Linked DNA regions of Paraburkholderia bryophila. The protein of the gene in region 3 interacts with the protein of the main gene of each other region in a pairwise test. Links are inferred from orthologs where the notes say so. Each region holds a gene or a part of one and is shown on either strand. Other genes may lie near its edges.

Region 1 (3,043 bases), 3.7 Mb from region 3 along the record:
TGCCCACGCCGATGCGTGCGCCGCGGCCATTATCCGGCCGGCCACCGCCCGTACCGCCGCCGCCCTTGCGGCCGAACACGCGGCTCAGACGACGGTTGAAATCACGCCACATTTCGTCGAGATCGGGCGGACCTTCGCCGTCTTTGGTCGGCGGACGCTTGGGTTCGTTCGGCCGTTGCCGGTCGCCATTGCCGTCGCCCCGGCCCCAGCGCGGATCGTTCAGTGAAAGCATGGCGCGCATGCGCAGCCAGATACTCCGCTCGTTGTAATCGTTCACCTGTGTTCGTTCACCAGAGTAGACAGCGGGTCAGTGCAATTGGAACGGGTCAGTGCCCGAGTTCTGGGACCTTGCGGTCGTCGCGCGGAACTGCCGACCGGTCTTCTTCCGACAGATCGAGATGCGTGTCGGGAAGAGGTTCGGCAGTAGCGATCTCAGCGATAGCAGCGCGCAATGTATCCAGACCTTGCCCCGTGCGCGCGCTCAAAAAGACGCGCGAAATATTACCATACTCATCCCGCTCAACCGCGTCGCCACGGGCCGCCAACTCCGGCACCGCGTCGATCTTGTTGAACACCAGCACCTGACGGACATTGTCCGCGCCGATCGCGTGCAACACCTCGTTCACCTGATCGATCTGATCGAGCCGCACCGCGCTCGACGCGTCGACCACATGCAACAGCAGGTCGGCGTGAATGGTTTCCTCGAGCGTGGCGCGGAATGCCGCCACCAGTTGGTGAGGCAATTCACGGATGAAGCCGACCGTATCGGACACCACCACCTGCCCCGCTTCATCGCCCAGATAGACGCGCCGCGAGGTCGTATCCAGCGTCGCGAACAACTGGTCGGCGGCGTAGGCCTGGGCCTTCGTGAGCGCGTTGAACAGCGTGGATTTACCAGCGTTCGTATAGCCGACCAGCGATACCGACATGGTCTGATTGCGGCTGCGCGCGCGGCGCTGCGTGCCATGCTGACGACGCAATTTTTCGAGCCGCGTCTTGAGCGCCTTGATGCGCTCGCCGATCAAACGGCGGTCGGTTTCGAGCTGCGTTTCACCAGGACCGCGCAAACCGATACCGCCTTTCTGCCGCTCAAGGTGGGTCCATGCGCGGATTAGTCGCGTCGACAGATACTGCAACTGCGCGAGCTCCACCTGCAACTTGCCTTCGTGGCTGCGGGCGCGTTGCGCAAAAATGTCGAGGATCAGGCTGGTGCGATCGATCACGCGCCGGTTAAGCGCTTGCTCCAGATTGCGCTGCTGCGCAGGCGCCAGAGCATGATTGAAAATGACGAGTTCGATGTCGTTCGCCTCACACGCGAGACGCAGTTCTTCGGCTTTGCCGCTGCCGACGAACATCTTCGCGTCCGGACTGGACCGGCGCCCGGTGAGGGTGACTAAGGGATTCGCGCCCGCGCTTTGCGCGAGCAGACTGAGTTCTTCCAGGCTGGCTTCGAAATCGATCTTACCGAAGTCGATGCCGACAAGCGCTGCATTGATCAAATTGGAGGGTATCAAAATTGAGGCGGCCGGGAGTGATCGCCAACGGGCGACGCTACGCCGGCCGCGACGAGGGGTTAGGACTGTTCGGAATCCGGGTGGAAATTCACCGGACGGGCTGGCACGACCGTGGAGATTGCGTGCTTGTAGACCATCTGGGTGACCGTATTCCGGAGCAACACGACGTACTGGTCGAACGATTCGATGTTCCCTTGAAGCTTGATGCCGTTGACCAGGTAGATCGACACCGGCACATGCTCTTTACGCAGTGCGTTCAAAAACGGGTCTTGTAACAATTGCCCTTTGTTGCTCATAGCAAACTCCGTATTTTTTTGCAGGTTGACTGAATTGACGACGAAGAAAAAGAGATCCGCCGTCAACCGCTACACTATAGCCGATTTTCATTTTTGCGCGACGGGCCTGGCCAGGCGGCCAAACCCAGCACACACGCGGCTTTCAGCCTAAGTTCAGCCTTTGTCCGCGTAAGGGTTCGTCGACGATCTGAACTCTATGCGCAATGGAGTCCCAATCAGCTTGAAAGTTTCCCGGAAGCGGTTTTCGAGGTAGCGTTTATACGTGTCGGTGATCGCATCGAGCGCGTTACCGTGAATCACGATGAGCGGCGGGTTCTGTCCGCCCTGGTGCGCATAGCGCAGTTTCGGACGCACCGGACCGCGGCGACGCGGTTGCTGGAACTCCACCGCTTCGATCAGCGCGCGCGTGAGCTTCGGCGTCGGCAGCTTGGCCATCGCAGCCTTGTACGCGTCGTCCACCGAGCGCATCAACGGGCCAATCCCCGTGTTTTCCGTCGCGGAAATGAAGTGGAATTTCGCAAAGTCGAGAAATTTTAGTTTGCGCTCGAGGTCGGCCTTGGTGCGCTCGCGCACATGCGAATCGAGTCCGTCCCACTTGTTCACGCCTACCACCAGCGCGCGGCCCTGCTCGACCACGAAGCCGGCAATGTGCGCATCTTGTTCCGAAATGTCCTGGCGCGCGTCGAGCAGCAGGATCACGACGTTCGCGTCGGAGATCGACTGCAGTGTTTTCACCACCGAGAACTTCTCGATCGCCTCGAACACTTTGCCGCGACGGCGCAGGCCGGCCGTGTCGATCAGCGTGTACGGCTTGCCCTGGCGTTCGAAGTCGACGTAGATCGAATCGCGCGTGGTGCCGGGCATGTCGAATGCGATCACGCGTTCTTCGCCGACCAGCGAATTGATCAGCGTCGACTTACCCACGTTCGGGCGGCCGACGATCGCGATCTTCACGCCGTGCGCCGCTTTCTCTTCGTCGCTCTCTTCCGGCTGGCCCGCGTAGGCGACCTCGAGCGCTTCGTTGATCATTTCGGTCACGCCATCGCCGTGCGCGGACGAAATTGCGCGCGGGTCGCCGAGGCCGAGTTCGTAGAAGTCGGCGGCGACGTTGCTGTACTTCATCCCCTCCGCCTTGTTGACGACGAGGAAAATCGGCCGGCCGACCTTGCGCAGGTAATCGGCGATGGTCTTGTCCTGCGGCGCAAGGCCGTTACGACCGTCGCAGATGAACAC
Region 2 (2,942 bases), 2.3 Mb from region 3 along the record:
ACCTGATGCGTGCCCACCAACGGTCTTTGACAACCGGTTGCGCAATGCAGACTGCCATTTCGCAACCGCCCAAAGCCCATAAAACCGCCTCGATTTTCGTCGAGGCGATGAAATTTCTTACTGTGCTGCGATCGATGCCTGGTCGACGCGAACGCCAACACCCATCGTGCTCGACAGCGCAACCTTGCGCAGGTAGACACCCTTGCTCGTTGCCGGCTTCGCCTTTTGCAGCGCGTCGACGAGAGCATTCAGGTTGCTACGCAGAGCCGTCGGCTCGAACGAAGCGCGCCCGATGGTCGCGTGGATGATACCAGCCTTGTCGACACGGAATTGCACCTGACCAGCCTTGGCGTTCTTCACTGCAGTCGCGACGTCCGGCGTAACCGTACCAACCTTCGGATTCGGCATCAGGCCGCGCGGGCCGAGGATCTGACCGAGCGTACCGACGACGCGCATCGTGTCCGGCGAAGCGATCACGATGTCGAAGTCCAGCTTGCCAGCCTTGACTTGTTCAGCCAGATCTTCCATGCCGACGATTTCCGCACCAGCTGCGCGCGCTTGTTCAGCCTTTTCGCCCTGCGCAAACACAGCGACGCGGACCGACTTGCCGGTACCTGCCGGCAGCACGACCGAACCACGAACCACTTGGTCCGACTTCTTCGCGTCGATGCCGAGTTGCACTGCGACGTCGATCGACTCGTCGAACTTCGCGCTTGCGCATTCCTTCACGAGCGACAGAGCTTCGTCGATTGCGTACAGCTTTTGACGATCAACCTTGGCTGCAAATGCTTGCAGACGCTTCGAAAGCTTAGCCATTTACACGCCCTCCACGGTGATGCCCATCGAGCGGGCGCTACCAGCAATCGTACGAACCGCTGCGTCCAGATCAGCTGCCGTCAGATCAGGCATCTTGGCCTTGGCGATGTCTTCAGCTTGAGCGCGGGTGATCTTGCCGACCTTGTCGGTATGCGGCTTGCTCGAACCCTTGTCGATCTTCGCTGCCTTCTTGATCAGAACTGTAGCCGGCGGCGTCTTCAGAACGAACGTGAAGCTCTTGTCCGCGAATGCGGTAATCACAACTGGAATCGGCAGACCCGGTTCCATAGCTTGAGTCTGCGCGTTAAACGCCTTGCAGAACTCCATGATGTTCAGGCCGCGCTGGCCCAGCGCCGGACCGACCGGCGGCGACGGGTTGGCTTTACCTGCAGGAATCTGCAGCTTAATAAAGCCAATGATTTTCTTTGCCATGTTGAAAACCTCGTTGGAACGCTGCTTTAATGCATGCGAGCGCTCAGTGAGTAGTAGCGCGCGTTCGTCTAAAAATTGACTACTTGCGCTCCTCAACGGTCATTACGCGGACCGTAAGCGCGAAATACGGGGTGCGCCGGTCGGCGCACCCCGTAGAATTCTGGATCACAACTTTTCGACTTGGCCGAATTCCAGCTCGACCGGCGTTGCGCGGCCAAAGATTGTAACCGAGACACGCACACGCGACTTTTCGTAGTTCACTTCTTCGACGCTGCCGTTGAAATCTGTGAACGGACCGTCCTTCACTCGCACCATCTCGCCTACTTCGAACAGGGTCTTCGGGCGCGGCTTTTCCACACCTTCCTGCATCTGCGACATGATCTTTTCGACTTCCCGAGGAGAAATCGGACTTGGTCGATTGCGCGCTCCGCCAACGAAACCGGTGACCTTTGCCGTGTTTTTCACGAGGTGCCACGTTTCGTCTGTCATCTCCATTTCCACGAGTACATAGCCCGGGAAGAAACGACGTTCGGTCACCGATTTGTGACCGCCCTTCACTTCGACAACTTCTTCAGTCGGCACGAGGATTTGACCGAACTGGTCCTGCATACCAGCGCGCTCGATACGCTCTTGAAGCGCGCGCTGCACGCTCTTCTCCATTCCAGAGTAGGCGTGCACCACATACCAACGCTTGCCGCTCGGGGATGCCGGAGTATCACTCATATTATTTCCAACCCAGAATCACCGAGAAAATCGCCCATTCGATGGATTTATCACTCACCCAAAGAAAGATAGCCATGACGAACACGAAGCCGAATACTACGAGCGTTGTTTGGGTCGCCTCTTTGCGAGTCGGCCAGACAACTTTACGAACTTCCTTGTACGAATCTTTGGCGAAAGCGATGAAACCCTTGCCAGGCGCGGAGAGAAGACCGACTGCAACACCCGCTATCGCACCAACAGCCAAGGCGGCTCCGCGGATGTACCATTCCTGGCCGTTGAGCCAGAAGAACCCCACGAACCCGGCCAAGACCAACAATACGCCCGCGACGAGCATCAGCTTGTCGCCGGATGTATTTACAGTTTCGACGGAAGGATTCGCCATAACACCTTAACGAAGCGTCACATATGACGCGAGATTTGGCAGGGGCAGAGGGAATCGAACCCCCAACCTTCGGTTTTGGAGACCGACGCTCTGCCAGTTGAGCTATACCCCTAAACCATTTGGGGTTGACGACATCGCCAACCCCGAAACCACCGATCAACGAGAACTATCTGGCGTTACTCGAGGATCTTGGCAACTACACCAGCGCCGACCGTACGGCCGCCTTCGCGAATTGCGAAGCGCAGACCTTCTTCCATCGCGATCGGGTTGATCAGCTTCACCGTGATCGACACGTTGTCGCCCGGCATGACCATTTCCTTGTCTTTCGGCAACTCGATCGAGCCCGTCACGTCCGTCGTACGGAAGTAGAACTGCGGACGATAGTTGTTGAAGAACGGCGTGTGACGGCCACCTTCGTCCTTGCTCAGCACGTACACTTCAGCCGTGAAGTGCGTGTGCGGGTTGATCGAACCCGGCTTCGCCAGAACCTGGCCACGCTCCACGTCTTCACGCTTCGTGCCGCGCAGCAGGATACCAACGTTGTCGCCTGCCTGACCCTGGTCGAGCAGCTTGCGGAACATTTCCACGC
Region 3 (3,064 bases):
CAGCAAAACGTCGCGGCGATTCATCGGCAGGTGTCGGCCCCACTGCCCCTGATGAGTACTATCGCCCCCGGCAACGCATAGCGAATTAAGCTAAACTGCCGTACGGATGACCCGCAAGCGCGCGCCTTCCGCGCATGTCAGCATAAGTCGACGACTTTTCAGGCGTGTGTCGGTTGGGCTCCGATTGCGGCAAAGCGAACGGAAGTTTCCCTAGATTTTGACGTATCGTGGCGAGCAATTCAGGCGGGCCTCGAACCGATAGAGGTATTCATACAATGAGCGAAAACATCAAGCATATTAGCGACGCATCGTTCGAACAGGACGTCGTGAAATCCGATAAACCCGTGCTGCTCGATTTCTGGGCTGAATGGTGCGGTCCGTGCAAGATGATCGCGCCGATCCTCGACGAAGTCGCGAAGGATTATGCCGATCGCCTGCAAATCGCCAAGATCAACGTCGACGAACATCAATCGACGCCGGTCAAGTTCGGCGTGCGCGGTATCCCCACGCTGATCCTCTTCAAGAACGGCGCAGTCGCCGCGCAGAAAGTCGGCGCACTGTCGAAGTCGCAACTCACCGCGTTCCTCGACGGCAACCTGTAAAGCAATGCGCGTCGGCGCGCATGCGGACCCCTCGCGGTCCGCATGCGCGCTGAGTTGAGCATGTTGTCAGTCGGCAACATGCTCAACAAGAAAGATGCCATGCCGTCGCACTGACGGAAATTGGCGTGTGCTATGCTAGAATCCGCAAAACGTCGAAAAGACGTGTAAGTCCTTGAGCGGTTCCGCTCACTCTCCTCCCAGATTCCATTTCGTCGCACCTTCTCCTGCGGGTTCTCCGTATGCATTTATCCGAGCTTAAGACTCAGCACGTGTCCGAATTGATCGAGATGGCCAATGGCCTCGAGATCGAAAGTGCAAACCGCCTGCGCAAGCAGGAGCTGATGTTCGCCATTCTAAAAAAACGCGCCAAAACGGGCGACACGATCTTCGGCGACGGCACGCTCGAAGTGCTGCCGGACGGCTTCGGCTTCCTGCGTTCGCCGGAAACCTCGTACCTCGCCAGCACGGACGACATTTACATCAGCCCGTCGCAAATCCGCCGCTTCAACCTGCATACGGGTGACACGATCGAAGGTGAAGTGCGTACGCCGAAAGACGGCGAACGCTATTTCGCGCTGGTGAAGGTGGACAAGGTCAACGGCCAGCCGCCGGAAGCCTCGAAGCACAAGATCATGTTCGAAAATCTGACGCCGCTGCACCCGAACAAGGTGCTGCTGCTCGAACGTGAAATGCGTGGCGAAGAAAACGTCACGGGCCGCATCATCGACATGATCGCGCCGATCGGCAAGGGCCAGCGCGGCCTGCTGGTGGCCTCGCCGAAGTCCGGCAAGACCGTGATGCTTCAGCACATCGCGCATGCGATCAAGCAGAACCATCCCGACGTTGTGCTGTTCGTGCTGCTGATCGACGAACGCCCTGAAGAAGTGACCGAAATGCAGCGTTCGGTGGCCGGCGAAGTGATCGCCTCCACGTTCGACGAACCCGCTGCACGTCACGTGCAAGTCGCCGAAATGGTGATCGAAAAAGCCAAGCGCCTCGTCGAAATGAAGAACGACGTGGTGATTCTGCTCGACTCGATCACGCGTCTCGCGCGCGCCTACAACACGGTCGTGCCGGCCTCCGGCAAGGTGCTGACGGGTGGTGTCGACGCCAACGCGCTGCAACGTCCGAAGCGCTTCTTCGGCGCCGCGCGCAATATCGAGGAAGGCGGCTCGCTGACCATCATCGGCACTGCGCTGATCGAAACCGGCAGCCGCATGGACGACGTGATCTACGAAGAGTTCAAGGGCACCGGCAACATGGAAGTGCACCTGGAACGCCGTCTCGCTGAAAAGCGCGTCTACCCGTCGATCAACCTGAACAAGTCCGGCACGCGCCGCGAAGAGCTGCTGATCAAGCCCGAAGTGCTGCAAAAGATCTGGGTGCTGCGCAAGTTCATTCACGACATGGACGAAGTCGAGTCCATGGAATTCCTGCTCGACAAGATTCGCCAGACGAAGAGCAACTCCGAATTCTTCGACATGATGCGTCGCGGCGGCGGCAGCTAAGCAAGGCTTCACGCCGACCCGACTGCACCGGTTTCGCAAGCCCGTCACACGCAAAAGAAAGCCGCTCGCCGCAAACGAGCGGCTTTTTTTCGTCCGTGCAGCGGGGTTTTAGACCCTTGGATTTCGTTTGCTGAATGTCGGCCGACGACCAAACATGTACGTGAACGTACACGTTGAAGTACAATGCGACGGTTACCTGCGATAGCTGCACCACCACTTATGCCAACGGACTCCCCCACTCTGCTCACGGTGCGCGACGCCGCCGAACGCCTCGGCGTCACACCGCGCACCTTGAAGTACTACGAGGAACGCGGCCTCGTCTCGCCCACGCGCAGCGAGGGTCGCTACCGGCTTTACGACGAGGAAGATCTCAAGCGCTTCGGGCGCATTCTGCGATTGCGCTCGCTCGGTTTTTCGCTGCACAGCGTTACTGAAATGCTCAAACGGCCGCTGGAACCCGTCGACGGCGGCCTGCGCTATTCGACCGAATCGCTGCAGCAGATTCACGACGCCATCGCGCAACAGGTCGAAGCGCTCGACGCCCGTATCGAATCGATGCGCCGGGAACTCAAGGAAGCGCAAAAGCTGCGTGCCGAACTGAGTCCCGACGTCGACTATCTGAAGCGGCGCCTCGCGGGTGAAAATGCGGAGGCGTTGCTGGCGCAACGGCGCAACGCGCGGGCCAAATCGAAATGACCGCGGCATCCCCCCGCGCGCCGCTATTCAGCGTCGACAAACTGCGCGGCGATTTTTTCCCCTGGGCGCTGGCCGTCGTCACCGGCCTCGACTACTTCGACAATTCGATTTTTTCGTTTTTCACGAGCTATATCGCGGGCGGCATCAACGCATCGCCCGACGAACTCGTGTGGGCCTCGAGCGCGTATGCGGTCGCCGCCGTGCTCGGCATCCTGCAGCAGCAATGGTGGGTCGAGCGCGTCGGCTACCGGCGTTATG

What was found.
Region 1: the proteins of rho (region 3) and hfq interact in binary tests that used the Escherichia coli proteins (3 or more experiments, as listed by UniProt). The link is inferred for Paraburkholderia bryophila from one-to-one orthologs.
Region 2: the proteins of rho (region 3) and nusG interact in binary tests that used the Escherichia coli proteins (3 or more experiments, as listed by UniProt). The link is inferred for Paraburkholderia bryophila from one-to-one orthologs.

What each region holds. Positions count from the first base shown.
Region 1 is NZ_JACCAS010000001.1:4,591,206-4,594,248, reverse strand. What follows is about bases 193-3,043. They hold hfq (RNA chaperone Hfq), read right to left. Parts: upstream 1,811-3,043; coding sequence 1,574-1,810; downstream 193-1,573. Other genes in these bases: der (ribosome biogenesis GTPase Der), read right to left, coding at 1,964-3,043; hflX (GTPase HflX), read right to left, coding at 327-1,499; hflK (FtsH protease activity modulator HflK), read right to left, coding at 193-277. Also shown: more of hflK, read right to left, coding at 1-192. UniProt on the Escherichia coli protein: RNA chaperone that binds small regulatory RNA (sRNAs) and mRNAs to facilitate mRNA translational regulation in response to envelope stress, environmental stress and changes in metabolite concentrations.
Region 2 is NZ_JACCAS010000001.1:3,130,188-3,133,129, reverse strand. What follows is about bases 193-2,942. They hold nusG (transcription termination/antitermination protein NusG), read right to left. Parts: upstream 1,972-2,942; coding sequence 1,414-1,971; downstream 193-1,413. Other genes in these bases: tuf (elongation factor Tu), read right to left, coding at 2,530-2,942; secE (preprotein translocase subunit SecE), read right to left, coding at 1,973-2,353; rplK (50S ribosomal protein L11), read right to left, coding at 817-1,248; rplA (50S ribosomal protein L1), read right to left, coding at 193-816. Also shown: more of rplA, read right to left, coding at 118-192. UniProt on the Escherichia coli protein: Part of the processive rRNA transcription and antitermination complex (rrnTAC). The complex forms an RNA-chaperone ring around the RNA exit tunnel of RNA polymerase (RNAP).
Region 3 is NZ_JACCAS010000001.1:880,069-883,132, forward strand. What follows is about bases 110-2,975. They hold rho (transcription termination factor Rho), read left to right. Parts: upstream 110-841; coding sequence 842-2,110; downstream 2,111-2,975. Other genes in these bases: trxA (thioredoxin TrxA), read left to right, coding at 276-602; GGD40_RS03800 (MerR family transcriptional regulator), read left to right, coding at 2,330-2,806; GGD40_RS03805 (MFS transporter), read left to right, coding at 2,803-2,975. In the rest of the region: more of GGD40_RS03805, read left to right, coding at 2,976-3,064. UniProt on the Escherichia coli protein: Facilitates transcription termination by a mechanism that involves Rho binding to the nascent RNA, activation of Rho's RNA-dependent ATPase activity, and release of the mRNA from the DNA template.